3 regions of the uncultured Salinicola sp. genome follow, and region 2 is predicted to be linked to each of the others. Evidence: predicted binding sites of a transcription regulator. Region 2 holds the regulator's gene; each other region holds the start of a gene.
The links. The regulator sigma-54, encoded in region 2, starts transcription at its own class of promoters, with help from an activator protein. The targets are predictions, from matches to a motif close to TGGCACNNNNNTTGCTNT.
Positions count from the first base shown of each region.

Region 1: glnL (nitrogen regulation protein NR(II)) is a predicted target of sigma-54. The motif match lies at 3,405-3,422, and genes of this name have one in related genera.
Region 3: speB (agmatinase) is a predicted target of sigma-54. The motif match lies at 2,774-2,791, and genes of this name have one in related genera.

Region 1 covers NZ_CALFQK010000173.1:10,832-23,108, reverse strand. Annotated here, with positions in the region: gene Q0602_RS21010 (polysaccharide deacetylase family protein) at 1-738, opposite strand, end outside; gene glnA (glutamate--ammonia ligase) at 1,164-2,570, shown strand; gene Q0602_RS21000 (DUF4124 domain-containing protein) at 2,718-3,305, shown strand; gene glnL (nitrogen regulation protein NR(II)) at 3,461-4,504, shown strand; gene glnG (nitrogen regulation protein NR(I)) at 4,613-6,022, shown strand; gene Q0602_RS20985 (alpha-amylase family glycosyl hydrolase) at 6,151-7,899, shown strand; gene Q0602_RS20980 (cobalamin-independent methionine synthase II family protein) at 7,927-9,036, opposite strand; gene Q0602_RS20975 (oxaloacetate decarboxylase) at 9,332-10,195, shown strand; gene Q0602_RS20970 (deoxyguanosinetriphosphate triphosphohydrolase) at 10,336-11,670, shown strand; gene betT (choline BCCT transporter BetT) at 12,258-12,277, shown strand, end outside.
Region 2 covers NZ_CALFQK010000154.1:14,159-26,435, reverse strand. Annotated here, with positions in the region: gene mgtE (magnesium transporter) at 1-935, opposite strand, end outside; gene Q0602_RS17295 (HPr family phosphocarrier protein) at 1,036-1,305, opposite strand; gene rapZ (RNase adapter RapZ) at 1,292-2,236, opposite strand; gene ptsN (PTS IIA-like nitrogen regulatory protein PtsN) at 2,240-2,719, opposite strand; gene raiA (ribosome-associated translation inhibitor RaiA) at 2,729-3,037, opposite strand; gene Q0602_RS17275 (RNA polymerase factor sigma-54) at 3,157-4,590, opposite strand; gene lptB (LPS export ABC transporter ATP-binding protein) at 4,736-5,461, opposite strand; gene lptA (lipopolysaccharide transport periplasmic protein LptA) at 5,554-6,084, opposite strand; gene lptC (LPS export ABC transporter periplasmic protein LptC) at 6,081-6,677, opposite strand; gene Q0602_RS17255 (KpsF/GutQ family sugar-phosphate isomerase) at 6,789-7,766, opposite strand; gene Q0602_RS17250 (ATP-binding cassette domain-containing protein) at 8,018-8,833, shown strand; gene mlaE (lipid asymmetry maintenance ABC transporter permease subunit MlaE) at 8,830-9,612, shown strand; gene mlaD (outer membrane lipid asymmetry maintenance protein MlaD) at 9,609-10,070, shown strand; gene Q0602_RS17235 (phospholipid-binding protein MlaC) at 10,175-10,804, shown strand; gene Q0602_RS17230 (lipid asymmetry maintenance protein MlaB) at 10,801-11,163, shown strand; gene Q0602_RS17225 (BolA family protein) at 11,312-11,566, shown strand; gene murA (UDP-N-acetylglucosamine 1-carboxyvinyltransferase) at 11,622-12,277, shown strand, end outside.
Region 3 covers NZ_CALFQK010000179.1:331-6,885, forward strand. Annotated here, with positions in the region: gene Q0602_RS21760 (sodium:solute symporter) at 315-1,697, opposite strand; gene speB (agmatinase) at 1,784-2,740, opposite strand; gene Q0602_RS21770 (sigma 54-interacting transcriptional regulator) at 2,919-4,355, shown strand; gene Q0602_RS21775 (AI-2E family transporter) at 4,370-5,584, opposite strand; gene secF (protein translocase subunit SecF) at 5,754-6,555, opposite strand, start outside.

The DNA.
Region 1 (12,277 bases), on a different contig from region 2:
ACGGAGCTGTATCAGGGCGGAGACGTCCTGCGTCGTGGCATGCGGCGGTATCAGGCTGCCGAAGCGGAACAGGCCTCCCTGCTCCAGACGGCGGATGCTGAAGGCGTCCAGGGCTTCGTCGGCGAATGCCGGATCGGCATCCAGCGCCGAGGCGACCGCATGCAACGCGGTGGCGTCTTGCGACTGGTCGAGCTCGGCGATGTAGTTCCGGATCGCCTGACTGTAGCGCTCATCGCGGTGCGTGCCGACGGTGGGCGGTGCCGGGAGGCCGGCTTCGGCGAGCAGTCGCCTTGCGTGGTCGGCCGTCTCGTCGCGCCAGAGGGCTTCGCCGATGGCCTCGTGCCATGAGCTCCAGGCGCGCTGGGTGACCGGGCAGGGCAGGAACACATTGGCCGGCAGCGCCAGCCGCTCCAGGGCCGGCGACACCTGTTTCAGCGTATCGCGCCAGCCGCCGTCGAAGGTGAGGGCGATGCGGGGCAGCTGGTCGTGATGCAGCTGCAGCACGCTCTCCAGGCTGACGATCTGCGCGCTCTCGCTGAGGCTCTCCAGCAACTGACGAAAGCTGTCCGGCCCCAGGCACCAGCCGGCTCTATGAGGCAACCGGGCCTCGGCTTCATCGTCCAGCACGCGATTCATCGCGAGAATGGCGCTTCGACCCCACAACGGCTCACTCAGGCTGAGACGCCAGTGACCGCGTAGGCGCTGTACCACATCCTGTGTGCGATCCAGCCTAGGCATGGGTCATTCCATCACTCGAGTCATCGGTCGCCATCGAAACATGGCCTTTGCCCACAGTATCCGTTGCCTATCGATTTTCGGCAAAGGTTCCGGAGAGGATTTGTCCGCTTTCTCTTTTGGTGCAGAGGGGTAAGTGTATGCACCAGGTTGGTGCTTTTGGCGGTCTGAAACCTCGGCTCATCGATGATGATGCACGGGGTGGCGCCCGCCGCGGCCCGCTGTCCCCTCGATAACATCATGCTTATCAAACGCTTATTAACGCCCTGCTGCGCCTTGCCTCATTTTGGCACATTCTCTGCATGGTCATGTAAAAACGGTGTGCGCGTGGGCAAGAGCGCCGACTTCGTGCTACAAAACACGCACGCCACAAAACGGTGTTGGATATTCGCCAACGAATCGAGCCATGGCTCACAGTGGAGGACAACATGTCTGAGAAAACCCTCGCCCTTATCGAAGAACACGACGTCAAGTGGGTGGATCTGCGCTTTACCGACACCAAGGGCAAGGAGCAGCACGTCACGATTCCTGCCAGCGCCGTCGATGCGGAATTCTTCGAGGACGGCCAGATGTTCGATGGATCTTCCATCGAAGGCTGGAAGGGCATCAACGAGTCCGACATGATTCTGCGTCCGGAAGATGGCACCGCCTTCCTCGATCCGTTCACCGAAGACTCCACGCTGATCCTGCGCTGCGACATCATCGAGCCGGCAACGATGCAGGGTTACGAGCGCGATCCGCGCTCCATCGCCAAGCGTGCCGAGGCCTACCTGGCCAGCACCGGCCTGGGCGACACCGCTTTCTTTGGCCCGGAGCCCGAATTCTTCATCTTCGACGAGGTGCACTGGAAGTCCGATATCGAGGGCTCCATGTACAAGATCTCTTCCGAAGAGGGTGCCTGGTCCACCGACCGTCAGGTCGAAGGTGGCAACCTGGCGCACCGTCCGCGGGTCAAGGGTGGTTACTTCCCCGTGCCGCCGGTCGACAGCTTCCACGACATCCGCAGCGCCATGTGCAACACGCTGCAGGCCGTTGGCCAGGAAGTCGAAGTGCATCACCACGAAGTGGCGAATGCCGGCCAGAACGAGATCGGCGTCAAGTTCAACACGCTGGTGAAGAAGGCCGACGAGGTGCAGCAGCTCAAGTACGTGGTGCACAACGTCGCTCACGCCTACGGCAAGACGGCCACTTTCATGCCCAAGCCGCTGGTGGGCGACAACGGCTCCGGCATGCACGTCCACCAGTCGTTCTGGAAGGATGGCTCCAACCAGTTCGCGGGTGACGAGTACGCCGGCCTGTCCGAGATGGCGCTGTACTACATCGGCGGCATCATCAAGCATGCACGCGCCCTGAACGCCTTCACCAATGCGTCGACCAACTCCTACAAGCGCCTGGTGCCGGGTTTCGAAGCGCCGGTCATGCTCGCCTACAGCGCGCGCAACCGCTCTGCCTCGATCCGTATTCCTTATACCGCCAGCCCGAAAGGCAAGCGCGTCGAGTGCCGCTTCCCCGACCCGACCGCCAACCCGTACCTGGCTTTCGCGGCCATGCTGATGGCCGGTATCGACGGTATCAAGAACAAGATCCATCCTGGCGACGCCATGGACAAGAACTTGTACGACCTGCCGCCGGAAGAGGGCAAGAAGGTGCCCACCGTGGCGACCAGCCTCGACCAGGCACTGGAAGCGCTGGATGCCGATCGCGCCTTCCTGACCGAGGGTGGCGTCTTTACCGACGAGATGCTCGATGCCTACATCGAGCTGAAGAGTGAAGACGTCGAGCGCCTGCGCCTGTCGACGCATCCGGTCGAGTTCGACCTGTACTACAGCGTCTGAGGATCGAATCCCGCTCCCAGGCCTGACGGAAAGCCCCACTTCGGTGGGGCTTTTTCGTGAGGAGGTCTCCGCGAAAGGGCCACCGGGCAGGTGAAGGGGCGAGGCCGCCGGCCGATAACAGGGTGATCGACATGGGAGCTGGCGCTGATGCAAATGGGGACGATGGTATCGGTGATATCGATTTGCCTGGTGGTCTGGGCCGCCTCGCCCGTGATGGCGGCGCCGGTCTATCGACATGTCGACGCTGCGGGTAACGTGGTCTACAGCGACGAGCCGGGGGCGGGCACGCGCGTCGATCTCAAGCCGATCACGGTGGTCGACCCCACCGGGGGCGAGACACGCGCGAACCCTCATCGTTCGGTCGCGCCCGAGGCGGCTGCGGTCGAGTACGAGCGTTTCGTGATCACCAGTCCGGGAGACCAGCAGACGCTGCCGACCGGACAGGCGGGAACCGTCCAGGTGAAATTGGCGATCGAGCCCGCGCTGCAGCGGGGTGACCGCGTCCAGCTCAGGGTGGACGACAAGGTGAGCCAGTCGCCCATGCACACCAGCGTCTTCGTGCTGAGCCAATTGTCGCGAGGCGAGCATCGGCTTCAGGCCGAGCTGGTCGATGCTCGAGGACAGGTGCGGCTGTCCACGCCGCCGGTGACCCTCTACGTGCAGCGTGCCAGCGTCAACCTGCCGGCCAATCCCAATAATCCCGATCGTGGAAAGTCGTCCCGACCGCATGGGTAATCCCGATCCGCAGGCATAGCCTTTAGCGTTTGCACTATTTTGGTGAATGAAATCCCGCTTTTCATCGGGACCTCCTCGCAGGTGGGCAAAATTGGGGAGTGGCGCGGTTTTTGCACTGTATAAGCACATACCGGATCACCACGATGGAACGACGCATGTATCAACGTTTGCTGGAGCACCTGACGACCGCCGTCCTGCTACTCGACGAGCGGCTCCACGTGCGCTGGCTCAATCCGGCGGCCGAGGCACTGCTCGCCGCCAGCCGGCCCCGTGTAGTCGGTCAGTGGCTGGAGTGCCTGAATGGCGAGGACGGCAGCGTTCGCCAGGTCCTGTTCAAGGCGATGCAGGAGTTTCATCCTTACACGCAGCGGGAAGCGGCGCTGGTGCTCGGCGCCGGCGACGTGATCACGGTGGACTTCACCGCGACACCGATCACCAGTCGCGAGCTGCTGCTGGAGATCGAGCCGCGGGATCGATTGCTCCGCATCTCGCGGGAGGAGGCCCTGATCGCGCGGCAGGAGACGGTCAAGGTACTGATGCGCGGTCTCGCCCACGAGGTCAAGAATCCGCTGGGGGGAATCCGCGGCGCCGCGCAGCTGCTGGAGCGCGATCTTCCCGACCCGCAGCTCACCGAGTTCACCCGGATCATCGTCGAGGAGGCGGACCGTCTGCGGGATCTGGTCGACCGCATGCTCGGCCCCAACACGCTGGTGCGTCACGAACCCTTCAATGTGCACAAGGTGCTCGAGCGGGTGCGGGCACTGCTCGAGGTGGAGCATCATCGGTTGCGCTTCGAGCGCGACTACGATCCCAGCATGCCGGATCTGGTCGGCGACGAGGCGCAGCTGATCCAGGCGGTGCTCAACATCGCGCGCAACGCGGTCCAGGCGATGGAGGAGTTCGGTACCGCCGAGCCGCGCCTGCTGCTGCGGACTCGCGTTCGCCGTCAGTTCACCCTCGGTGCCGAGCGCCACCGCCTGGTGTGCGAGGTCGCGGTGGTGGATAACGGCCCCGGCATTCCCGAGCACATTCGCGAGACCCTGTTCTTCCCGATGGTCTCCGGGCGTGCGGAGGGCAGTGGCCTGGGGTTGTCGATCGCGCAGTCGATCCTGCACCAGCACCAGGGCCTGATCGAGTGCGAACCCCATCCGGGGGTCACGGAATTCCGGTTATTGATCCCTTTCGAGGCGCCACAGTGAGCGTGTCGGCCCACTCTTGGCTGCGTGCGTGGAGGCCCGCCAGGGTGAGCGCGCGGGCCACGCCGACGCCGCCAGGCGCGCGATTCACCGTTCTGCTGGAGAACTGCCATGACTGAAGTCGCCCGTATCGCGATCGTCGATGACGATCGTGCGATCCGCTGGGTCCTGGAAAGGGCGCTGGCACAGCCGGATCTCGAGGTGCAATCCTTCGAACGTGCCGACGCGGCACTCGAAGCGATCGAGCGGCAGCCGCCGGACGTGCTTTTGACCGACATCCGCATGCCGGGGCTCGACGGTCTCGACCTGATGGCCAGGGTGCGCGAGATGCATCCCGATCTGCCGGTGATCGTGATGACGGCGCATTCGGACCTGGATAGCGCGGTCGCGTCCTACCAGGGCGGCGCCTTCGAGTATCTGCCCAAGCCGTTCGATGTGGACGATGCGCTGGCGCTGGTGCGACGAGGCGTTGCCCACGCCCGCGAGCGGCGTTCGCCGGCGGCGATGCCGGAAGGGCTCTCCGCCGAGATCATCGGCGAGGCGCCGGCGATGCAGGAGGTCTTTCGCGCCATCGGCCGGCTGTCGCAGTCGCACATCACGGTACTGATCAACGGAGAGTCGGGCACCGGCAAGGAGCGGGTCGCCCAGGCACTGCACCAGCACAGCCCGCGCAGTGGCCATCCGTTCATCGCGCTCAACATGGCGGCGATCCCCAAGGACCTGATGGAGTCGGAGCTGTTCGGCCATGAAAAGGGCGCCTTCACCGGCGCCGCCGCCCAGCGGCGCGGGCGTTTCGAGCAGGCCGACGGCGGCACGCTGTTCCTGGACGAGATCGGCGACATGCCCGCCGATACGCAGACGCGGCTGTTGCGCGTGCTGGCGGATGGCGAATTCTACCGGGTCGGCGGCCACGTGCCGGTCAAGGTCGATGTGCGGATCATCGCCGCGACCCACCAGAACCTGGAGAAACTGGTGACGGAAGGGCGCTTTCGCGAGGATCTCTTCCATCGTCTCAATGTGATTCGCGTTCACCTGCCCCGTCTGTCGGAGCGCCGCGAGGACATTCCGCGGCTGGCCCAGCATTTCCTCGCCGAAGCCGCCAAGGAGCTCTCGGCCGAACCCAAGGTTCTGACCAGGGACGCCGAGACGCATCTGACGCGTCTCCCCTGGCCCGGCAACGTGCGCCAGTTGGAGAACACCTGTCGCTGGCTCACGGTGATGGCGTCCGGCCGGGAGGTACTGGTCGACGACCTGCCGCCGGAACTACGCGAGCTCGAGGGGACCGAGGCGCCAAGCGGTGACTGGCGCAACGCGTTTCGCGAGTGGGCGGATCGGGCCCTGGCCTCGGGGCACACGCACCTGCTCGAGGAGGCGGTGCCGGATTTCGAACGCATCCTGATCGAGACCGCCTTGAAGCATACCGGCGGGCGCAAGGGGGAGGCTGCCGAGCTGCTGGGATGGGGGCGCAATACCCTGACGCGCAAGGTGAAAGTGCTGCTGCCGGCGCTGGCGGACGAGTAGCGTCCGACGCTCGAGTAACGTTAGGCTGATAATGGCGCCTGGGGCTGGCTCTCATGCCTGGCCGGGCGTCGTCGTCGCTGGCCGATCGTCACCGGCGTGAAATAGATGACACCAACACGGGGACTCGCATGTCCGATTCGACCCAATGGTGGCGTGGCAGCGTCATCTATCAGATCTACCCCAGAAGCTTCATGGATGCCCGCGGCGATGGCATCGGCGACCTGCCCGGCATCACCGCGAAACTGGACTACGTGGCCGAACTGGGTGTCGATGCGATCTGGATTTCGCCGTTCTTTCCTTCGCCGATGAAGGATTTCGGCTATGACGTCACCGACTATCGCGGCGTCGACCCGATGTTCGGCTCCTTCCACGATTTCCAGATGCTGCTCGAGCGGGCCCACGGGCTGGGACTGAAAGTGATCATCGACCTGGTGCTCAGTCACACCTCGGATCAGCACCACTGGTTCATCCAGAGTCGCAGCTCGCGGGAGAACCAGAAATCCGACTGGTACGTCTGGGCCGATCCCAAGCCCGATGGCACGCCGCCCAACAACTGGCTCTCCTTCTTCAGCGGCAGCGCCTGGACCTTCGACAGCCGGCGCCGCCAGTACTACCTGCACAACTTCCTCTCCTGCCAGCCGGATCTCAACTTCCACAATCCGGCGGTGCGCAAGGAGCAGCTCGACAACGCCCGTTTCTGGCTCGATCTCGGTGTCGACGGTTTCCGTCTGGACACCTCGAATTTCTACTTTCACAGCCTGGCGCTGCAGGACAATCCGGCCCTCGGCAGCGGTGAGCTCAAGACGCCCAGCGTACCGGCATCGAACCCCTATTCGATGCAGCGCCACCAGTTCGATATCAGCCAGCCGGAGAATCTCGGTTTCCTGGGCGAACTGCGTTCACTGATGGACGAGTACCCCGGCACCATGACGGTGGGGGAGATCTCCGACGATCGTCCGCTGGAACGCATGGTCGAGTACACCATCGGCAACGATCGGCTGCACATGGCCTACACCTTCGACCTGTTCGATGCCGAGTTCAGCGCCCAGCGGCTGCGCGACATCATCGAGCATTTCCAGTATTACGCCGGCGACGCCTGGCCCTGCTGGGCGCTCTCCAATCACGACGTGATGCGTGTCGTATCGCGCTGGACCCAGCACGAAAACCTGGAGCAGCACGGGCCGCTGGTGGCCAAGGTCGCGACGGTCATGCTCTGCTCGCTCTACGGCAGCATCTGCCTCTATCAGGGCGAGGAGTTGGGGTTGCCGGAAGCGGACGTGCCCTACGAGCGGCTGGTCGACCCCTACGGGCTGGCGCTGTGGCCGGATTACAAGGGGCGTGACGGCTGCCGTACGCCGATGCCCTGGACCAGCGGCGAGTACGGGGGCTTCACCTCGATGGAGCCTTGGCTGCCGGTGGACGGCCACCATCGCCAGCTGTCGGTGGAGCGGCAGCTCGCCGATGCGGGGAGCACGCTGCGGGTGACGCGCGACTTCCTGCACTGGCGCAAGTCGCAGCCGGCGATGGTCGACGGCACCTTGATCCTGAGCGACTTCGACGACGAACTGCTGGGCTGGCTGCGGGTCTCCCGGGACCAGGCGATCCTGGCGGTCTTCAATCTCACCAGCGAGTCGCGCTTCACCACCCTGCCCGCCGGTGCCGGCGAGATCGTCTATCAGGCCGGGTTCACGGGGCGTCTGGAGAGTGGCGGGCTGACCCTGCCTGCCTTCCAGGCGGCGTTCGTGCATATCGACAGAAGCAGCATCGATCCGAGGGCGTTGATTGACCAGGAGCCCGACCCCGAGCGCAAGGGCTTTCTCAGCCGGCTGCTGGGATCGCTGATGGGGCAGGACGAGGGCGGCGCGCGGCAGGGCTGAGCCCGCGCGCCGGGCCTCGTCAGTGTTTCACCCGCCCCAGTAGTCGCGGGCCAGGTCGACCACCAGGCGCACCTTGTCCCACTGTGCCCGCTCGGCGAGTTCGTTGCCCTCTTCGGTGGAGGCGAAGCCGCACTGCGGGCTCAGGCAGAGCTGACGCCTGTCGACGAACCGTGTCGCTTCGTCGAGACGCGCTCTGATGGCCTGCGGGTCCTCGAGCTCGCCCACCTTGGTGGTGATCAGCCCCAGCACCGCCTGTTGATGGCCCTCCGGGACGAAGCGCAGCGGGTCGAAGCTGCCGGCGCGATCGCTGTCGTACTCCAGGAACCAGGCATCGACGCCGACCCTGCCGAACAGCGTCTCGGCCACCGGCTCGTAGCCGCCTTCGCTGATCCAGGTGGAACGGAAGTTGCCGCGGCAGACGTGGAGCGAGACGTGGAGATCGTCCGGCTTGTCGGCCAGGGCGTGATTGAGCATCTCGGCGTAGATCGCCTGCAGTCGATCGGGGTCGTCGCCGCGGTCCCGGGCCGCCTGCAGCTCCTTTTCCGAGCAGAGATAGGCCCACACGGTGTCGTCCAGTTGCAGGTAGCGACAGCCGGCGTCGTAGAAGGCGCGAACGGCGTCGCGGTAGGCGTCGGCGGTATCGGCGAAAAAGGCGTCCAGGCTGGGGTAGACGCCGCTGTCGATCTTCTTGCGGCCGCCGCGGAAGTGCAGCACGCTGGGGCTGGGGATCGTCATCTTGGGCATGACGCTGGCGACGCTGGCCAGGTAGCGGAAATGATCCAGCATCGGATGGGTATCGTCGAAGCCGACCTTGCCGTCGACCCGGATCTGTTTCGCACCCGTCTGCACGCCCTGGAACTGGATGCCCTGGTCACCGGTGAAGCCGGTGACGCCATCGAGCCGCTCGAGAAAATCGAAGTGCCACCAGGCGCGCCGGAACTCCCCGTCGGTCACCACCTCGAGGCCGGCGGCTTGCTGCTGCTCGACCACCTGGCGAATTTCCCGATCCTCGACGGCCTTGAGCGCCGCGGCGTCGATATCGCCCCGGTGGAAGAGGGCCCGGGCCTCCTTCAGTGCCGGCGGACGCAGAAAGCTGCCGACGATATCGGCTCGGAATGGGGGATGCGCTTGTGACATGAATGTGTCTCCTGTTCTGGGACTTCGCCATGCGGGTCAGCGGCGAGCGTCGATACCGAGGTCGCCAATGATGCGGGCTGGGCGGCCGTTCGGCCAATGAAGCCAGTTCAAGCTGACCATGTGCATCATTCATCGTGAGGTTCGCGGCCGGTCGTGCCGGCGTCGCGATCTCAAACTTTAGTGGTAGGATTGTCGGCCCCCGCCGACGCATTCACCGACGTGCCATCGGCATCGGCCGGGATTTTTTCCATCGCGCCCCAAGTTCGAACGCCGGGGTAAAGAACAGGAGTGTCCCGTGACGACCCCTTCGCAGCATGATCTACGCAACGCCTTCCGCGAACTGCTTGCCAGCGGCGAGTGCTACTACACGGCGTCGGTATTCGACCCGATGTCGGCTCGCATCGCCGCCGATCTCGACTTCGAGGTCGGCATCCTGGGGGGATCGGTCGCCTCGCTGCAGGTACTGGCGGCGCCCGATTTCGCCTTGATCACCCTGAGCGAGTTCGTCGAGCAGGCGACCCGGATCGGCCGCGTGGCGCGGCTGCCGGTGATCGCCGATGCCGACCATGGCTATGGCAACGCGCTCAACGTGATGCGCACGATCACCGAACTGGAGCGGGCCGGTGTCGCCGCGCTGACGATCGAGGACACCCTGCTGCCGGCGCAGTACGGGCACAAGTCGACCGATCTGATTCCCGTCGAGGAGGGCGTCGGCAAGATGCGCGCGGCACTCGAGGCGCGGATCGACCCGGCGCTGTCGATCATCGCCCGCACCAACGCCGGCCAGCTCGACGACGACGCTGCCATCGCCCGCATCCGGGCCTATCAGGCGGCCGGCGTCGATGCCATCTGCCTGGTCGGCGTCAGGGACTTCGAGCATCTCGAGAAGCTGTCGGCGCCGTTGACGGTACCGCTGATGCTGGTCACCTACGACAACCCGGCGCTGCGCGACCGCGCGCGCCTGGCCAGGCTCGGGGTGCGCATCGTGGTCAACGGTCACGCTGCCTACTTCGCCGCGATCAAGGCGACCTATGACTGCCTGCGCGAGCAGCGCGACATTGCCACCAACGACCTGGACGCTTCGCGGCTGTCGACGCGCTACTCGACGCTCGAGGAGTATCGGATCTGGGCCCGCGAGTACATGGATGTGAAAGAGTAGGGCCCCTTCGGGGAGCGGTAAGCTGTCAGAGCGGCGCTTCGCGCCTGGAAGCGGGAAGAAAAAGCCAGACCCGCTTGGCTTCGCTTGAAGCTTGCGACACGAACCCCGAGACTGACGATCGCCAACAACCGGAGACCACGATGACTGTCATGCAATGGGAGCGCCTGCTCGATCCCGTCCGGCTGCACGATGCCCGGACGTCGCGTGGTGAAATCGGGCGTAGTCCGTTCCACAAGGACTACGACCGCATCGTCTTCTCCGGCTCGTTTCGGCGCCTGGGGCGCAAGACCCAGGTCCATCCGCTCACCGACAACGATCATATCCACACCCGGTTGACCCACTCGATCGAGGTCGGCTGTGTCGGCCGTAGCCTGGGAATGATCGTCGGCGAGCAGCTGCGCGACAGCCTGCCGGGCTGGGTCACGCCCGCCGATCTCGGCGTCATCGTGCAGGCGGCCTGCCTGGGGCACGACATCGGCAACCCCCCGTTCGGGCACGCCGGCGAGTACGCGATTCGCGACTGGTTCAAGTGGGCCGAGGCGCAGGGGAGCGGTTTGCTGGAGGGGCTGGACGAGGCGCAGCGCCGGGACCTGTTGACCTACGAGGGGAACGCCCAGGGCTTCCGGATCGTGACCCAGATCGAGTACAACCAGTTTCGCGGCGGCATGCGGCTCTCCGCCGCGACACTGGGTACGCTGCTCAAGTACCCGTGGACGGTGGAGCACGGCGGCCAGATGGGCAAGTTCGGCTGTTACCAGTCCGAAAAGCACCTGCTGGTCGAGGTCGCCGAGCGGCTCGGGCTCAAGTCGGTCGATGGTTCCAAGTGGTGCCGCCATCCCCTGGCCTATCTGGTCGAGGCGGCGGACGATATCTGCTATGCACTGCTCGACCTCGAGGATGGCCTGGAGATGGGTATCCTGCGCTACGAAGAGGTCGCCCAGGTGCTGCTGCAGATTGCCGGCGAGCCGCCGGCGGGATACGAGCAGATGGCCGCCGACGGGGTGTCCCAGCGTCGGCGGATCGCGGCGCTGCGCGGTGCGGCGATGGAGCGGGCGGTCAACGAAGTCGGCGATGTCTTCGTCCAGCACGAGAAAGCGCTGCTCAACGGCACCCTCAACGACGATCTGCTCGAGCTCTGTCATCCGGATCTGACCTGGGGCGTCTCCTCGGCCAAGCAGCTGGCCCGCGAGCGCATCTTCCAGAACGAGCGCAAGGCCAAGCTGGAGATCGGGGCCTATACCACGCTCGGTATCCTGCTGGAGGCCTTCATCGGGGCGGCCCACGAGCTGCATCACACCGGGCACTCCTCCTTCAAGCACCAGCGAGTGCTCGCGCTGATCGGCGAGAACACGCCGAAGCCGAACTGGCCGCTCTACGACAGCTATCGTCGAATGCTCGATTTCATCGGCGGCATGACCGACCACTACGCGGTCGAGCTGGCCCAGGAGATGGGCGGGCGCCTGAAGGGAGACTGAGCACTCCCCCCGCTTTTTTCCTCTCGTCGTCGGGCCCGCGCCCGACGTCGTCGTTTCTGGTACCCATCGGACCATCGCGGCGTGCGAGTGTTGAGTGTGGCTGTTGAAAGTGGACTCATAACGCCGTATTTTAATTGAACGGTTAATTAATAAAAAATCGATTTCGATCGCGTGCCAGCATCGGGTGTCAGCATCGAGAGCTACCGGAGCGGTGGCCGATTCCGGCCGCTGGCCAACGTCGCCACTGCCCGCGGGAGAACCAGCCTCGCTTTTACCCGGCGATGAGCCATATTTCAGACGCCAGCGTCGGCATCGTTACCTGAAGAACGCGCGACGCGCGGGCCGGCGGTTCCATGACCTGATCCCGGGCGCGGCAGGGCAACGGCGTGGGGCGACGCTTCCGTTGAAGGCATGGCTGGATTCAACGACCGAAGTCGACTTAACTCAACTCGAGGCCAGATGGCCTCGCGGCGGGAACACGGAAACGAGCCAAGGGCCTCGAACGCCCTGCGCCCCGGCAGGTCATGTCAGCCGTCAGGGGCGCCGATGCTCGTCAACGCAAACTATCTGACCATGATGGGAGCCGCATGAGCACAAGTCCCGATAA
Region 2 (12,277 bases):
ATGGTGTCCTCGAAGAAACCGATGGCGATGGAGACGATCGTCGCCGCCACCAGATTGATGCCGAGCCATACCGCACGGCGGCGGCTCGTCCTCAGCGCGGGCGCGAAGGTGTCTTCGTCCTCGTCGAGACCTGCCATGCTCATGACCTGGTGCTCGGCATCTTCCCGGATGACATCGACCACGTCGTCGATGGTGATGCGGCCGAGCAGTTTGCCATCGATGCCGACGACCGGTGCCGAGATCAGATCGTGCTTCTGGAACAGCGTCGCCACGTCACTGTCCGAGGCGGTCGCCTGAATGGCGTGAAAGTCGGTCTGCATCACTTCGCGCACCAGCACCGAGACATCCGATACCAGCAGGCGGTTGATCGACAGAATGCCGATCAGCTCGTCGCGACGCGTGACCACCAGCAGGGTGTCGGTGGCATCAGGCAGGCGCTCGTGGCGACGCAGATAGCGTAGCACGACGTCCAGCGTGATATCCGGGCGGATGGTGATTGCATCCGGGTTCATCAGGCCGCCGGCGGTGTCCTCCGGATAGGAGAGAACCGCTTCGACGCGCTGGCGCTCCTGCGCCTCCATCGACTGGAGGACTTCCTGAATGACGGTATTGGGTAGCTGCTGCAGCAGGTCGGCGAGGTCATCGACGTCGAGCCCTTCGGTCGCCGTCAGTAGCTGTTCCGCATCCATGCGGTTGAGGAATTCGAGCTGGACGTCGTCGCCCAGGTACTGCAGCACGTCGCCATGTAGCTCGGGGTCCAGCAGACCCCAGAGGATGTCGCGCTCCTTGGGCGGCGTGGATTCCAGCAGATGGGCGACATCCACCGGCGCCAAGCCGCGGTTGAGCATGCGCCGCGCCTGATCCAGCGCGCCGCTCTCGAGGGCTTCGTTGAGTTTGGCCAGCCGTGGCTGCAGTTTTTCGGGATTGTTGCTCATCCTGAACGGTCATCCTTGAACGACTGGCGATAGGGTGAGCATTCTACCATCGTCGAGAGAAATGACGAGGATAGAAAACGCTGTTCATAAACGGGTGGGGTTACTCGTCCTCGTGAAAGCGAGCCTCGAACAGCCTGACGATGGCGTCCATGGCAGCGTCTGCATCCTCGCCTTCAGTGACGACGATCAATTCGGTGCCACAAGGTGCCGCAAGCATGAGCAGCGACATGATATTGGCGGCGTCCGCCTGGCGGTTACCGTGATGGATCGCCACGCGCACGTCGAAGGGTTGGCAGCATTGAACCAGTTTGGTGGCGGCACGGGCATGCAGTCCGCGGCGGTTGGTCAGGCGAAGTTCACGTGTCGGCATCGCGCTCGGATGATCCTGCGTTTCCTGTGGGTGCGGACGGCTGCGCTGCTGAGTCGCTCGGGAGAGCGGTGTGAATGCCCAGCTCACGATGGCGCAGTCGAATATCGGCGTCGTCGTGGTGAAAATGGCGTGCCAGTCGCTCGATCAGATAGACCGAGCGGTGTTGACCGCCGGTACAGCCGATGGCGACCGTCAGATAACTGCGATGACTGGCCAGATAGGATGGCAGCCAGCGATCGAGCCAGCCGTGGATGTCCTCCGCCAGGGCGTGGACGTCGGGATAGGACTCGAGGAACTCGATGATCTGGGCATCCCGGCCGTCGTAGGCGCGCAGCCCGGGATCCCAGAACGGATTGGGAAGGCAGCGCGCGTCGAATACCATGTCGGCGTCCAGCGGCACGCCCCGTTTGAAGCCGAACGACTCGAAGGTCAAGGTCAGCCGGCCACCGGTATGCTTGGCCACCTGTTCGCCGATTCGGGCCCGGAGGTCGTGCACCGACAGCCCCTGGGTGTCGATCACCAGGTCGGCCACGCGGCGAATCGGCGCGAGATAGCCTTGCTCGTGATCGATGGCCTCGGCCAGCGTCATGTCGTTGCCGCGGGTCAGCGGATGGCGACGACGAGTGGCTGAGTAGCGTTCGAGCAGGATCTTGGCATCGGCGGTGAGATAGACGACCTGGGTGTCTATGCCGCGCCCGCGCACCGCGTCCAGCAGGATGGGAAAACGCTCCAGCGATTCCGGCAGGTTGCGCGCGTCGATACTGACCGCCACGTTGGGCCGGGATGGCGGAGCGCTGCGCAGTTCGTCGATCAGCGGGGCGAGCAGGTTGGCGGGGAGGTTGTCGATGGCGTAGTAGCCAAGATCCTCGAGCGCCTGCAGCGCAATCGATTTCCCCGAGCCCGAGCGGCCACTGATGATGACGAGTTGCATCGCTTATCCGTCGTCGCTGTCACGGTGATGGCGAATGGCATCGACGAGCGCATCGTGCAGCGCCCGCTGCGAGTCGGCCTGGCGCAACTGCTGCCGAACGCTGCTCTGGTTCATGATGCCGGCGACTTCCGCCAGCAGCGACAGATGCGCATCATCCGCCTCTTCCGGCACCAGCAGCACGAAAACGAGGTCCACCGGCTCGCCGTCGATGGCGTCGAAGTCGATGGCGTCCTCCAGGCGCATGAATCCCGCAATCGGCCCTTTGCAATGAGGGCTGCGAGCATGGGGGATGGCAACGCCGTTGCCGATCCCCGTGCTTCCCAGTCGCTCGCGACCGATCAGGCGGCTGAAGACCTCATGGCTATCCAGGCTGGGCGTGTTCTGGGCGATGAAGGTGCTGAAAAATTCCAGCAGACGTTTTTTGCTGCCCCCCGTGACCTCGAACAGGGTTCGCTCGGGGGGCAGAATGCTTTCCAGTGTCATCATCAGGCGTCAACGGGCGCCTGCGCCTTGGGCGCGGGCTTGTGCCTTCTCTTTGTGCTTGACCAGTTGGCGGTCGAGTTTGTCGGCCAGTGAATCGATGGCGGCGTACATGTCGGTATCGCTGGCTTCGGCGTGCAGGTCGCCGCCGGCCGCGTGCAGGGTACAGGCTGCCTGCTGGCGTTCCTTCTCGACACTCAGGGTGACCTGGACGTTGGTGATGTTGTCGTAGTGACGCTCCAAACGAACGAGTTTCTCTCCGACGTAGTCCCGGAGGGCGTCGGTCAGCTCGACATGGTGGCCGGTAACGTTCACTTGCATGACACACTCCTGTTGCGGCAGATGGCACTTCTGATTGTAACCCTTTTCAGGGCACTGCAAAGGCATCGTGATCGATCTGGTTCGGAATGGCGAGCCTTGACTGACTTCGGGCCCGGGGATCAGGCCAGGCGCTTGCGTTCACTGGACGACGGAATGCCCATGGCTTCACGGTATTTGGCCACGGTGCGCCTGGCGACGCTGATGTCGGACTGGGCCAGCAATTCGACCAATTTGCTGTCCGAGAGAGGTTTGCGCGGGGGCTCGTCGCCGATGAATTTCTTGATGCGGGCGCGGATGGCAGTGCTTGAATAGCTGTCGCCGTCGCCACCCTGTCCGCCGACCTGGCTCGAGAAAAAGTACTTCAACTCGAACACGCCGCGTGGCGTGTGGATGTATTTCTGGGTCGTGACCCGGGAGATCGTCGATTCATGCATGTCGACGCTGCGGGCGATGTCGGCCAGGATCAGGGGTTTCATCGCCTCTTCGCCGCGCTCGAGAAACCCCACCTGGCGCGACATGATCTCCCGGCCCACCCTGAGCAGCGTGTCGTTTCGGCTGGAGAGGCTCTTGATCAGCCAGCGGGCTTCCTGCAGGTGCTGGCGCAGGAAGGTGTTGTCATCGCTTTTGTCCGCCCGTTTGATCAGGGCGGCGTAGTCGGGCTGGATGCGCAGGCGCGGCAGGGTCTCGGCGTTCAGCTCGATGCGCCAGCCATCGCGAGAGGGCGTGGCAACCAGGTCGGGGATCACGTAGTCGTCGCGGCTGGTGTCGAAGCGCTGGCCCGGGCGCGGCTCCAGCGTCCGGATCAAGGCGATGACGCTATCGAGCTCCTCCTCCTCGAGACGCAGGCGGCGCTTGAGCAGTCGTCGATCGTTGCCGGCCAGGGCTTCGAGGAACTGGCGCACCAGACGCTTGGCCTGGGGGAGCAGTGGGGTGTCGTCGTCCAGCGTGCCGAGTTGAAGCAGCAGGCACTCGCGCAGGTTGCGAGCGCCGACGCCGGTGGGGTCGAACTGTTGCAGGCGCATGAGCGTGTGCTCGAGATCGGCCGTGCTGACGCTCTCCCCGCGCTGCTCGCGCAGGCTCGCCGCCAGCTCGTCCAGTGAGTCCACCAGGTAGCCATCGTCGTTGATGGCGTCGATCAGGCACTCTCCCAGTGCCAGCTCGCGCTCGTCGAAATCTCCCATCGCCAGCTGCCAGAGCAGGTGGTCGCGAAGGGTCGTGACAGCCGCGTTACGGTCGAAGTCCGGGGCTTCCTCGTTACTGCTCGCGCTGCCCGGAGAGCCGACATGGGCGTCCTGGTAGGTATCGCTCCAGTCGCTGTCGAGGGCCAGTTCGTCGGGAATGTCATTGGCCCACTCGTCTTCCGTGGCGTCCTGGGTCTCCTGCTCCGAATAGGGCTCTTCCATTTCCAGCATCGGATTGGACTCCAGCGCCTGCTGTATTTCCTGACGCAGGTCGAGCGTCGACAGCTGAAGCAGTTGAATGGCCTGCTGGAGCTGAGGCGTCATGGTCAACTGCGTGCCGACCCTGAGTTGCAGCGAGGGCTTCATGGACATGGAAAAGCGATCGTCACGATAACGGAGGAAGGCTCACAACGTTACTGGCTGCGATGGCGATATGCAACGCTTTATGCAAGAAACATGCCATCAGTGTGGGTTCCGAAGTGGCGGCAACCGATGGCATGACGAAAAGGGCAGGGGGCTACAGGCGGAACTCGTGGCCGAGATAGACCTCGCGAACGCGCTGGTTTTCGAGAATGGCCTGGGGACGGCCCTCGGCGATGATCTGGCCGTCACCGACGATGTAGGCGTTATCGCAGATGTCGAGCGTCTCGCGCACGTTGTGGTCGGTGATCAGGACGCCGATCTCGCGGTCGCGCAACTGGCGGATGATGCTCTTGATGTCGCCGACCGAGATGGGGTCGACACCGGCGAACGGTTCGTCGAGCAGGACGAATGCCGGCTCGGTGGCCAGGGCGCGGGCGATCTCGACGCGCCGGCGTTCGCCACCGGACAGGCTCATGCCCAGGTTGTCGCGAATATGGTCGACGTGGAAATCGCCGAGCAGCTGTCCCAGCCGTTCGCGCCGCCCGGCGCGATCCAGATCCTTGCGCGTCTCGAGGATCGCCATGATGTTGTCGGCGACGCTCAGCTTGCGGAAGATCGAGGCCTCCTGCGGCAGATAGCCGATGCCGGCTCGTGCCCGGTCGTGCATCGGCGCACGGCTGAGATCCATGTCGTCGATGTGGACGCTACCCGCATCGGCCTTGACCAGGCCGACGATCATGTAAAAGGACGTCGTCTTGCCGGCGCCATTCGGTCCCAGCAAGCCGACGATACTCCCTTGCCGCAGCGTCAGGCTGAAGTCGTGGACGACTCGGCGTCCCTTGTAGCTCTTGGCAAGGTTGGCGGCCGTTAGCGTTTTCATGAATACGATCCTTGTGGCTGCGCGCCGGAGAGTGATGTCGCGGTCACGCCCCGCGCGACGGCTCGAAACGATGCCGGGTCATGGTTCGACCGTTACTGGGACGAATCGCGCGGCGTGAGAGTCATGCGGACGCGGCCGTCGCCGCTTCCGTCGCCATTCTGGGCGGAGCGGGCCTGGACGCGTCGCGAGTCGAGATAGTACTCGACATAGGCACCGTCGAAGGTGTCGCCGGCCTGGTGCAGCTCAGCGTTGCCGATCAGCTCCACCCGTCGTTCGGCGGCGTGATAGACCACGGTATCGCCCCAGCCCTTGACGATCTCCTGATCGGGCGCCGGCTTCTGTTCGAGGTAGGCGCGCTCGCCACCGCCGCCCTTGGCGGTGACCTGGCTGACCTGGCCGTTGTTGCCGCGCTGGATATCAACGCGTGCCGCCTTGAGATGCATGCTGCCTTGCTGCATGTCGACGCCGCCCGTGTAGACGGCAGTGCCCTGGCGATCGTCCAGCTCGAGTTGATCGGCGGCGATTTCTATCGGTGCGCTGGCATCGCTCTCCAGCGCGACGGTCGGAAGACTGGTGAAGCCCAGCGCGGTCAGCACCAGGAGTTGGCCGATTTCTCGCCTCATGATCCTTGATCCTCAGATTGCTGTGGCAGGCGCCCCTGCACGTTGTCGGTCAAGCGCATACGATCTTCGTTGATCCAGGCATCGAAGCGGTTCCCGCGCATGCTCTGATTATGCTGACGCAACACGGAAGGCGTGTCACTCCAGGCGTGGGCTTCGCGATTGTCGTAGTGCAGCGTCTGCGTCTCCAGGCTCCACGCCTGCTCCGGCTGAACCAGGCGTGCGTCGCCCTGGAGCGTCAACTGTTCTCCGCTGCGGCTCAGTCGCCCCGTCTGGCTGGTCACCTGCCACTGGCGTTGCTGGTCGTCGGTCAGATAGCCATGGGGCGCTTCGGTGCGGATGATGTCGTCGGACGGCGTGTGTACCAGCCGTGGCGTCTCCAGGCGCTGATAGGCGCGACCCTGTTCATCGAAGCGCGTCATGCTGGCATCCTCGAGATAGTAGTCGGGCTCGCCGACCGTGTTGCCGATGACGGGCTCCTGGTCGTTCTCGCCGCGCTGATCCAGGTAGGTCAGACCAGCCCCCAGGACCAGCAGCAGGACCAGCAGGCCGAGGCGTCGCCACCAGGGAGACTGGAATCTGGCTGTTTTGGCCACGTTATCTCCTCGTATTGATTGTGCGTGTCGTGATCGAAGGTTCCGGGTGCCTCACGCCTGTCGTCGGATGGCACGGTCGACATCGCGGGACGACGGGTGTCGAGCGGCGCCTCAGATGACGCCGCTTCTCAACAGGTCGTGCATGTGCAGGGCGCCCACTGGCGAACCGTCCTCGACGACTGCCAGGGCGGTAATTCGGTTGTCCTCCATGATCCTGACAGCCTCCGCCGCCAGCATGTCGGGGGAGGCCGTCTTGCCGCCGCGGGTCATGACGTCGTCCACCCGCAGCAGCGCGAAATCGCCACGCTGATCGAGCGTGCGACGCAGGTCGCCGTCGGTATAGACACCGACCAGCATGCCGCGTTCATCGACGACGCAGGTGAACCCCATGCCCTTTAGCGTCATCTCCAGCAACGCCTCTCGCAGCGGGCTGCCGGCCGGCACGCTGGGGAGGCGGTTGCCCTCGTGCATGAGATCCGCGACTCGCAGCAGCAGCCGCTTGCCGAGGGTGCCGCCAGGGTGGGAGAGCGCGAAATCCTCCGCGCTGAACCCCCGCGCCTCGAGCAGCGCCAGCGCCAGGGCGTCGCCCATCGCCAGCGCGGCCGTGGTGGAAGAGGTGGGTGCCAGGTCGTGAGGACAGGCTTCGCGAGAGACGCCGACGTCGATATGGACGTCGCTGTAGCGCGCTAGTGTGGAATCGGGGCGTCCGGTAAGGCTGACCAGTGGCGCGCCGAGACGCTTGAACAGCGGCAGAAGGCCGGTGATTTCCTGGGTCTCGCCTGAGTTGGACAGGGCGATGACGACGTCGTCGCCGGTGATCATGCCGAGATCGCCGTGGCTGGCTTCGCCCGGGTGTACGTAGAAAGCCGGCGAGCCGGTGCTGGCGAGGGTCGCCGCCATCTTGCGCGCAATGTGGCCCGACTTGCCCATGCCGGTGACGATCAACCGGCCTCGGCATTCGAGGAGCAGCTCGCAGGCTTCATCGAAGCAGTCGTCGAGCTTCGACACGAGCTCTCCGATGGCTTGCTGTTCCAGGGTCAACGTGCGCCTGGCGCTGGCGCGGAAATCTAGCGCGGCGATGTCGTTCATGGTCTCGGTCGAGGCTCCCCGATGATGATGGATGGAACGAAGAAGTCGGTCATGACGTCCAAATGCCTGCTGTCGCTATGCTTCGAGGTCCCGTGTCCGGAATGCTTCAATGGCGGCAGTATACCTTTGATCGGCCGGCGATTCGTCCTTCCTGCGGTGGTGATTTTCACGGCAGGGAGATGGCTGGTCGCTGACGCCAAGGTTAGGATACAATGTTCGATAATTGATCTCATTAGATTGGTGGATGCTGCATGGACGATCCGATTATGGTCGAGGTCAAGGACCTGCACTTCTCCCGCGGCAGCACCGACATCTTCCGCGGCGTCGACTTGCAGATTCCACTCGGCAAGATTACCGCCATCATGGGGCCCAGCGGCACTGGGAAGACGACCCTGTTGAAACTGATCGGCGGGCAGCTGGTGCCGGATCGGGGCCAGATCCTCATCGGTGGGCAGGATGTGCACAAGCTGTCTCGGCGCTCGCTCTTCAAGCTGCGTCGCCGAATGGGCATGCTGTTTCAGAGCGGCGCGCTATTCTCGGACCTCGACGTATTCGAGAACGTGGCATTTCCGCTGCGTATCCATACCGAACTCCCGAATGCCATGATCCGCGACATCGTGTTGATGAAGCTCCAGGCCGTGGGGTTGCGTGGCGCCCGGCATCTGATGCCCTCGGAACTGTCCGGTGGCATGGCCAGGCGCGTGGCGTTGGCGCGGGCGGTGGCACTGGATCCGGACCTGGTGCTCTACGACGAGCCGTTCGTGGGGCAGGATCCCATCTCGATGGGGGTGCTGGTGCAACTGATCAAGAAGGTCAACCTGGCGCTGGGCCTGACGGCCGTGATGGTCTCTCACGACATCAAGGAGACATTGTCGATCGCCGACTACGTCTACATCATCGCCGATGGCAAGGTCATGGCGCACGGCTCTCCGCAGACGCTGAACGTGAATGACGACGCTCATGTGAAACAGTTCGTGCATGGCGAGCCCGACGGTCCGGTACCGTTCCACTATCCGGCGCCGGACTTCTTCGACGATATCCTGGCGCCAGCGGGGCAGTTCTCATGAAGCGCCACATCGCTGCCCTGGGCAGGGCGACACTCGATACGCTGAGTTCGATCGGGCGGGCGGGACTTTTCCTGGTCCAGTCGGTGTTCTGTCTCCCGTCCAGAGAAGGGTTTCATCTGTGGTTGCGCCAGATGCATTTCGTCGGCGTGATGTCGGTCGCCATCGTGCTGGTCTCGGGGTTGTTCATCGGCATGGTGCTGGCGCTGCAGGGTTTCACCATTCTGGTCGGTTTCGGCGCCGACGAAGCGCTGGGGCAGATGGTGGCGCTCTCGCTCGTTCGCGAACTGGCGCCGGTGGTGGCGGCGCTGCTGTTCGCCGGTCGCGCGGGATCGGCATTGACGGCGGAAATCGGCCTGATGAAAGCGACCGAGCAGCTCACCAGCATGGAGATGATCGGTGTCGACCCGCTGCGCCGGATCGTGGCGCCGCGGCTCTGGGCGGGTTTCGTGTCGCTGCCCGTGCTGACCGTCATCTTCGGCGTGGTCGGGATCTGGGGTGGCTACCTGGTCGGCGTCGACTGGCTGGGTGTCTACGAAGGTTCCTACTGGAGCAACATGCAGGATAGCGTCGACTTCGTCGACGATGTGCTCAACGGCATGGTCAAGAGTCTGGTGTTCGGTCTGGTCGTGACCTGGATCGCGGTATTCCAGGGCTATGACCTGATTCCTACCTCGGAAGGTATTTCGCGCGCGACCACCCGGACGGTGGTATACGCCTCGCTGGCGGTATTGGGCCTCGATTTCGTGCTCACCGCGTTGATGTTTGGAGATCTCGGATGAAGCGCAATAGCTGGTTGGAACTGGGCGTCGGCATTTTCATGCTGGCAGGCATTCTGGGGCTGGTGTTTCTCGGCCTCAGGGTCAGCGGTCTGGGGGTGGGAGTGCCCAACGACACGTTCACGCTGACTGCGAACTTTGCCAACATCGGGGGGTTGCGGCCACAGGCGAAAGTCACCATGTCGGGGGTGCGCGTCGGCAAGGTGACCGACATTCAGCTCGATCCCAAGTGGTTCGACGCCAAGGTCACCATGGAGCTGGACTCGGAGTACGATGGCAAACTCTCCGACGACACCACGGCGGCGATCCTGACGTCGGGGCTGCTGGGCGAGCAGTACGTCGGCCTGACCGTGGGGGGCGCGCCGGACATGCTCCATGATGGCGACGTCATTCACGATACTCAGCAGGCACTGGTGCTGGAAGAGCTCATTCAGCAGTTCGTGTCGAACATGGCCAAGTAAGTCGGAAGAACGTAATCGCAGACAAGGAGTCGATGATGAAAATGACCTTCTCACGTAACGCCTCGAGTGCGTCACGGTGTCATGCCGGGATGCGCGGCATCTGGATGGTGGCGCTGACCCTCGTCGCGGCGTGTCTGGCGAGCATGACCACGACGGCGCAGGCTCAGCAGTCGCCGACCCAGGTGATCCAGCAGAGCGTCGACTCCCTGATGTCCGAGCTGGAGGGCAAGAAGGATTACTACGCGCAGCACGAGGGTGAGCTGGCGAAGCTCGTCGACACCAACATGGCGGAAGTGGCCGATTTCCGTTACATCGGCGCCAGTGTGATGGGGCGCTACTTCCGTGGCGCCAGCCCGGAACAGCGCTCGCGGTTCGTCAACGTATTCCGCAAGACGTTGATCGATACCTATGCCAAGGGGCTGGTGACGTTCGACTACAAGACGCTGCGCGTGAAGGACAGCGAGAACGCCGGCCGCTATGACGACCAGGCCTCGGTACCCATGGAGGTGATCTCGACCAGTGGCCAGACCTATCCGGTCAACTTCACGCTGCGCCAGAGCGATGGTCAGTGGAAAGTGATCAATGTCATCGTCAACGGTATCAACCTCGGCCTGACGTTCCGCAATCAGTTCGATCAGGCGATGCGCGACAACAACCGCGACATCGATGCCGTGATCGACAACTGGGCGCCGGAAGTCGGGACCGATGAACTCGAGAAGGGCGGGGACGCGTGAGTCTGCTGCTCGAGCGCGAGGACGCCACGCTGGAGGTCGTCGACGACAACGTGTTGACGATCTGCGGCGAGGCGGATTTCGACAGTGCCGGCCCGCTGGCCCAGGCGGGCCGGCACTGGCTGGCGGATCAGCCGGCCCAGGCCGAGGTCTCGTTCGACCTGACAGGCGTTCAGATTGCGAGTAGCGCGGTGCTCAGCGTGCTGTTGGTCTGGGTACGCAGCGTGCAGCGCCATTCGCTGCGGCTGAATCGCGTCTCGCTGTCGCCCGCCTTGCAGCGCCTGATGGACATCACCGAGCTGGCGCCGCTGCTGCCGGCCGTCGAGACGACTTGCGCCGAGCCGGCGCGAGACCGCGGCTAGACCTTCTCCCTCCGAGCGTCCCGATGTCGTTCTCCGGCTTGCGGCGTTTTTGCATGCTGGCGAGATCGCCAAGACGGGGCGCTTTCCGCTACCATGTGGCGCTTTCCCTGCGCACTCTGCGCAGCAGTCACAAGGGAGCCCGATTGCCATGCAACCCAGCGATGTCAAAAACCGCCTCGAGAGTCAGATCGACGGCTGTGAATTCCATATCCAGGGCGAAGGCTGCAACTTTCAAGTGATCGCCGTGGGCGACGTCTTCGATGGCATGAGCCCGGTCAAGCGCCAGCAACTGATCTACGGCGCGCTGTCGGACGAGATCGCCTCCGGCGCGCTGCATGCCATCAGCATCAAGACGTTCACGCCCGCTCAGTGGAAATCGGCGCCGGAGAATCTCGGTGTCTGAGCCCCTGCCCGGCCTCTCGGGCCGGTCATCTCTCTCGATTCTATAGCGAACCTTCATGGACAAGCTGATCATTACCGGTAATGGGCCGCTGGACGGTGAAGTCTGGGCCAGTGGCGCCAAGAACTCGGCGCTGCCGATACTGGCGGCGACGCTGCTCGCCGACGAACCCGTGACCATCGGTAACCTGCCGCATCTCCAGGACATCACCACGACACTCGAACTGCTCGGACGCATGGGCATCGAACCGGTCATGGGCGAGAAAATGAGCATCCAGATCGATGGCTCGCAGGTGCGCGACTGTCATGCCCCCTACGAGCTGGTCAAGAAGATGCGTGCCTCGATTCTGGTTCTCGGGCCGCTGCTGGCGCACTTCGGCAAGGCCGACGTGTCGCTGCCAGGGGGCTGTGCCATCGGCTCGCGTCCGGTCGATCTCCACATTCGCGGGCTCGAGGCGATGGGCGCGGAGATCACCGTCGAGGGGGGCTATATCCGTGCCCGCGTCGATGGTCGCCTCAAGGGCGCCACGATCTTCTTCGATACCGTCACCGTGACCGGTACCGAAAATCTGCTGATGGCCGCCACGCTGGCCGAAGGCACCACGGTGCTGGAAAACGCCGCCCGCGAACCGGAAGTCGTCGATCTGGCCGAGTGCCTGATCGCCATGGGCGCCGATATTCGGGGCCAGGGTACCGACACCATCACTGTCGAGGG
Region 3 (6,555 bases), on a different contig from region 2:
GTGAGTTGTTGTCTTGTCTCGTCGGAGTGCGTGCTGGCCACGGCAACGGGGGCGACGAGCGCTCCTCAAACGAGCGTTTACGTTATGACACAGCGTTGCCGCCGCCGCTGTAAGAGAAAGGTCGCATGAACCTCCCCGCCACCTCCGGCAGCAGCTCGAACCCCCGGGGCGGGAGGGCGCTCTCCCGCGCGCTATAGCGGACAGCAACAGAAGCGCCCTGGCGGGTTTTTCCCGGCAGGGCGCTTTGCGTTGGGGTGTACTTTCGTTCTGGATCGGCACGTATCCCCGTTCGGAGTCGGGGGGCTTTAGCCGGATCAGGGCGTCGAGGAGGCCACCGGATGCGGGCGGGTGAGCAGGCTGCCCGCCACGAACGCGATCATCGCGGCAGCGAGTCCGGCGTAGATGGGGGAGTTGGACAGCAACCCATCCTTGAGCATGAAGCCGATCACGCCGATGCAGCCGGCCAGCATGCTGGCGATGGCGCCGGTGGTGGTGGCGCGCTTCCAGAACAGGGCGCCCAGCATCGGGATCAGCATGCCGCCGACCAACAGGTTGTAGGCGACCGTCAGGGCCCCGATGACGTCACTGACGTTGATCGCGATGATCACGCTCACCACGCCGATCAGGCCCGTGCAGAGCCGGTTGATCCTGACGCCCTCGATTTCCCGGCCACCGCGCAGCGCCGGGAGAATGTCCTGGGTCAGCAGGGTCGAGGAAGCGAGCATCCCGGCGCTGGAGGTGGACATCATCGCGGCCATGGCGGCGGCGATGATCAAGCCGCGAATGCCGTCCGGCAGGGCCAGCTGCGCGATGGCGGCGAAGGCATTGTTGGCGTCGTCGAGATTGGGCAGCAGGATGCTCGCCGCGATACCCACCAGCGCGCCGATCACGCCATAGAGAATGCAGTAGATCCCGGCGAAGGTGCCGGCGCTGCGGGCGACACTGCTGGAACGCGCCGTGAATACGCGCTGCCAGATATCCTGGCCGATCAGGATGCCCAGGAAGTAGATGACGAAGTAGGTGATGATGGTGTCCCAGCCGATCGCGGTCAGCGAGAAGCTGGTCTCCGGCGCCTTGTCCAGCAGCGCGCTCCAGCCGCCCACCGAGTGGATCGTCAGCGGCAGCAGCAGCGCCACCATGCCGATCGTCATGATCAGGAACTGCACGATGTCGGTGAGCGTCAGCGACCACATGCCGCCGATGGTCGAGTAGATCACCACGACGATGCCGCCGATCACGACCGCCTGCCAGGCCGGCATGCCGAAGATCACGCTCAGCACCGTACCGATGCCGATGGTCGAGGTCACCGCCAGCATCAGGTCGTAGGCGAACATGATGATCGAGCTGATCAGCTTGGCGGCTGGGGTGTAGCGGCGCTCCAGCACCTGGGTCACGGTATACAGCTTGAGAGTCATCAGTGGCTTGGCCAGTACCACGCTGAGCACGATCAGCCCCAGGCCCAGCGAGGCGCAGAGCCAGAGCCCGGACAGTCCATAGGTGTAGCCGAGCTTGACCGTGCCCACGGTCGAGGCGCCACCGAGCACCACGGCCGACAGCGTGCCCAGATACATGCCGGGGCCCAGGCGGCGTCCCGCCACCAGATAGTCTTCCCGGTTGCGGGCGCGTTTCATGCCCCACCAGCCCAGGCCGAGCATGCCGGCCGCGTAGAGTGCGACGACGAAGAGATCCAGCATCATGATGTCCTATCCTGCCGCTGCATCAGCGGCGATTGTTGTTGTGGAACGGGCGATCCAAGGGGTGACGGTACCGTGATGACGGCCTGTCAGCGGCGGTTGACGCCGGGGAGAATGCAGAGCATCTCGAACAGCAGGTTGGCGGCCACCACGGCGGTTTGGCCGTGAGCGTCATAGGGTGGCGAGACCTCGACCAGATCGCAGCCGACGATATCGAGCCCATGGGCGCCGCGAATGATCTCCAGCGCCTGGGGGATGGTCAGGCCGCCGATCTCCACCGTGCCGGTTCCCGGCGCGTAGGCGGGGTCGAGACTGTCGATGTCGAAGGTCAGGTAGACCGGACCGCCTTTGAGCTTGTCTCGGATCTCCGCCATCAGTGGCGTCAGGCTCTTGTGCCAGCACTCCTCGGCCGGCACCACCCGGAAACCCTGTTGACGCCCCCAGTCAAACTCCTCCGCTGCGTAGCCGGTGCCGCGCAGGCCGATCTGGGCAACGCGGTTGCAGTCGAGCAGACCTTCCTCCACCGCGCGACGGAACGGCGTGCCGTGTGCGATGGCCTCGCCGAACATGTGCTCGTTGATGTCGGCATGGGCATCGACGTGGATCAGCCCCACCGGGCCATGCTTTTTCGCCATGGCGCGCAGGATCGGCAGCGCCAGGGTGTGGTCGCCGCCCAGCGTCAGCGGAATCACGTCGTGGGTCAGCAGCTCGTCGTAGTAGCGTTCGATGATATCGACGCTCTTCTTGAGGTCGAAGGTGTTGATCGGGACGTCGCCGATATCCGCCACCTGCAGGCTTTCGAACGGCGCGGCGCGGGTCGCCATGTTGAAGGGGCGCAGCATCCGGGATTCATCGCGAATCTGGCGCGGGCCGAACCGTGTGCCCGGGCGGTTGGAGGTGCCGATGTCCATCGGGATGCCGACGAAGCAGGCATCCAGTCCTTCAGCGCTCTTCTGCGTCGGCAGGCGCATCATCGTCGCGGGGCCGCCGAAGCGAGGCATTTCGTTGCCGCCCAGGGGCTGGTTGTATGGCGGTGTCGTTGGCATGGAGACTCCTGCTGTTGTGATTGTCGATTAGCACTCGCAGGAATCGTGCCAAGTCGTAACATGCTGATTTACAATCTTCTTTGTTTTCAGGTGATTCAAACACGAATCGAGGCATGGACGTTTCCGATCCATCCGTGCATCAATGATGCATCGACGTATCGGTAAAGGAGCACCGGAAATGGCGGACTCGCTGGACGAGGGGGCGGCCCGTTTGACGCTGGAAGCGCTGATCCAGACGGCCCAGGATCATCTCTTCATCGTCGATGCCGGCGGTCGCATCCTGGATGTCAGCCCCGGCAGCGCTGCGGTCTATGGCCTGAGCCGAGATGCGCTGCGTGCCACCACCGTCCAGGCGCTGCAGGCCAGCGGCGTGCTCTCTCCCTCGGTCTCCCTCGAAGTCATTCGGACCGGCCAGCCCGCGCAGATCATGCAGCGCACCGGCACCGGGCGTCAGGTCATCGCCGAGGCCTTCCCGGTCTACGCCGACGGCAAGCTGATCCGCGTGATCAGCCGTTCGCGGGACCTCACCGATCTCCGCCTGCTGCAGGACGAGTACGCGCTGCTCCAACGCCGCTTCGCCGAGCATCTCCGCCGCCACCACGGGCCCGACGACGATGACGATGCATCGGTTGGCGAACTGGTGGTCAGGAGCCGGATCATGCGCGAGATGGTCCATCTGTTGAAGCGTAGCGCTCCCACCGACGCCACCGTGGTGATGCTGGGCGAATCCGGTGTCGGCAAGACGGCGTTCGCACGTCAGCTGCATCGCTGGAGCTGTCGGCGGGACGGGGCGTTCGTCGACGTCAATTGCGCGGCCATACCGGAGTCGCTGTTCGAGTCGGAGATGTTCGGATACCAGCCCGGCGCGTTCAGCGGGGCTTCACGCCAGGGCAAGGCGGGGCTGCTGGAGCAGGCGCATGGCGGCACGCTGTTCCTGGACGAGATCGGCGAGCTGCCGCTGACGATGCAGTCCAAGCTGCTCAAGGTGATTCAGGACGGCTCGGTGATGCGGTTGGGCGACACCCGCTCGCGCCAGGTCGATTTCCGACTGATCGTGGCGACCAACCAGGATCTGGCCGGCAGGGTCGAGGAGGGCGCCTTCCGGCTCGATCTCTACTACCGGCTCAACGTGATCCCGGTGTCGCTGCCGCCGCTGCGCGAGCGTCGCGAGGATATCCGGGGGCTGGCCCAGCGTCATCTCGAACGACTCAATCGCCGCTACGGTCGGGACAAGATACTCCATCCCAACGCCTGGGAGACGCTGATAGGTGGCGACTGGCCGGGCAACATCCGGGAACTGGAAAACTGGCTGGAACGTGCCTGGCTGTCCGCCGAGGGGGGCGTCGTCGGGGCGCCGGTGGCGTCGTCCGCTGGCGGGGCGGCGTCGGGCGGCGATCCGCCGACCGGGTCCGGTAGTGCGGCGCCCACGCCGCGTGAGAGCCCGCTGGCGCCGGGGCAGGGGCTCAGGGCGGCCATGGAGGCGCATGAGCGCGCCATTCTGGCCTCGCTGGCGGGGTCATGCGTCAGCACCTATGAACTGGCCGAACGGTTGGGGATCAGCCAGCCAAGCGTAGTGCGCAAGTTGAAACGCCATGGCCTGCGGCTCGGCCGCTGAGTGCCCGCGACCATTCAGCGACTGATATCGGCGTTGGTGTCGGCATTGGTGCTCGCTGTCGCTTCGGCGGGACGCTTCTGCCTGCCGTGAGAGCCGGAGGCACCCGGTGACGTGATCGGAAGGGCGCTCGGCTTGCGCTTGCCGTAGCCCCAGCGCTCGGCTTCCGACGGGGCGTCCGGGGCGCTGTCGTCGTGCAGCCATTCGCGCCAGCTGGCGACCAGCAGCGCCATCAGCACCGGGCCCACGAACAGGCCGACGATCCCCATGGTCTTCACGCCACCCACCAGACCGAAGAAGGTGGGGAGGAAGGGGAGCTTGATCGGGCCGCCGACCAGGCGCGGCCGCAGTGTCTTGTCGACGACGAACAGCTCCACGGCGCCCCACAGGAACAGCCCGATGCCGTTGGCCATGTGCCCGGTGGCGACCAGATAGAGCGAGACCAGCGTGAACGTCAGCGGCGCGCCACCCGGCACCAGCGCCATGAAGGCGGTGATCACGCCGAGCACCACCGGTGACTGGATGCCGGCAATCCAGTAAGCGGTACCGAGCACCAGCCCTTCCCCCAGCGCGATCAGACCCATGCCCATCACGGTGGAGCTGATCGTTGCCGGCACCACCCGCGAGAATCGCTGCCAGCGCGCCGGCAGCACCCGCTCGCCGACCGTATCCAGCTGGCGCGCCATGCCGGCACCATCCCGGTAGAGAAAGAACAGCGTGATCAGCATGAACAGCAGGGTCAGCGCCAGGTGCAGCGCATTGCTCCCCAGCGCCAGCACCCAGCGCGAGATATTGCCGATGTGCTCGCCGCCCACCAGCTGGATCAGAGACTCCGGTGCGTGCGGTTCCGCCAGCGTCTCCTGCCACTGCTCGGACAGCCATTCGCCGATGCCGGGGAGGCCGGCAACCCAGTCCGGCGCGGGGATGCCTTGCTGGTTGGCGACCATCAGCCAGCCAACCCAGCCTTTCAATTCCTGAAAGGCGTATGAGCAGGCCAGTACCATGGGGATCACCAGGCACATGACGATCAGGCCCAGCGCGATGCCGGCGGCCAGCGCCCGACGCTGGCCGCAAGCCGCCAGCAGGCGACAGTAGAGCGGCCAACTGGCGACGCAGATGATCAGCGCTGCCAGCACCGGCACCAGGAAATCGATGAAGAAGTAGATGCCGGCGACCATCACCAGCACCAGGAGCCAGCGGGCGACACTGCTATCGGCGAAGATTGGGGCCATGGATCACTCTTGCATGAGAGGGTTGGACCAGAGCGGCTCGGGCTGAATCAGAACGGCAGCCGCATGATACCGCAACCGCTGCGGTCGGCGATTGGCCGCGCGGCGCTGGCGCGGTCAAAAAAAACCCCTCGCACGGGCGAGGGGCTGGAGGTGTCGTCGAAGCGCCGGCTCAGGGCAGCTCCTCCTCGACCTCTTCCTTCTTCACCGGAATCAGATCCTGGCGCTCCAGCTTGAACACGATCAGCAGCGCCGCGGCGACATAGACCGACGAGAAGGTGCCGGCCACGATCCCCAGGATCAGCGAGATCGAGAAGTTGTGGATCATGTCGCCGCCCAGGAAGAACAGCGCGAACAGCACCAGCAAAGTGGTACCGGACGTGGCCAGGGTGCGCGAGAGCGTCTGGTTGATCGCTTCGTTGAAGATCTGCGGAAGGTCCTCGCTGCGCGACAGCCGGATGTTCTCGCGAATTCGGTCGTAGACGATGATGGTGTCGTTGAGCGAGTAGCCGATGACCGCCATGATCCCGGCGAGCACCGTGAGATCGAACTCCCACTGGAACAGCGCGAACAGGCCCAGCACGATCAGCACGTCGTGTCCCAGCGAGATGATCGCGCACAGCGCGAACTTGTACTGGAAGCGGAAGGCGACGTAGACGGCGACGCCGGCCAGCGCCACCAGCATGCCCAGGCCGCTCTGGTCGCGTAGTTGATCGCCCACCTGGGCGCCGACGAACTCGGCGCGGATCAGGTCGATCTGGGCCCCGCCACTGCTCAGCGCGGACACCACCTGGTTGCCGACGTCGTTGTCGAACGTCTGTTGCAGCCGCACCAGGATCTCGTCGGTGGCGCCGAAGGTCTGGACCTGGAAGTTCTCGAACCCGCTGTTGGCCAGCAGGGTGCGGATATCGTCCAGCGACGGCACTGCGGCGTAGTGGAGCTCCACCACCGTGCCGCCGGTGAAATCGAGACCG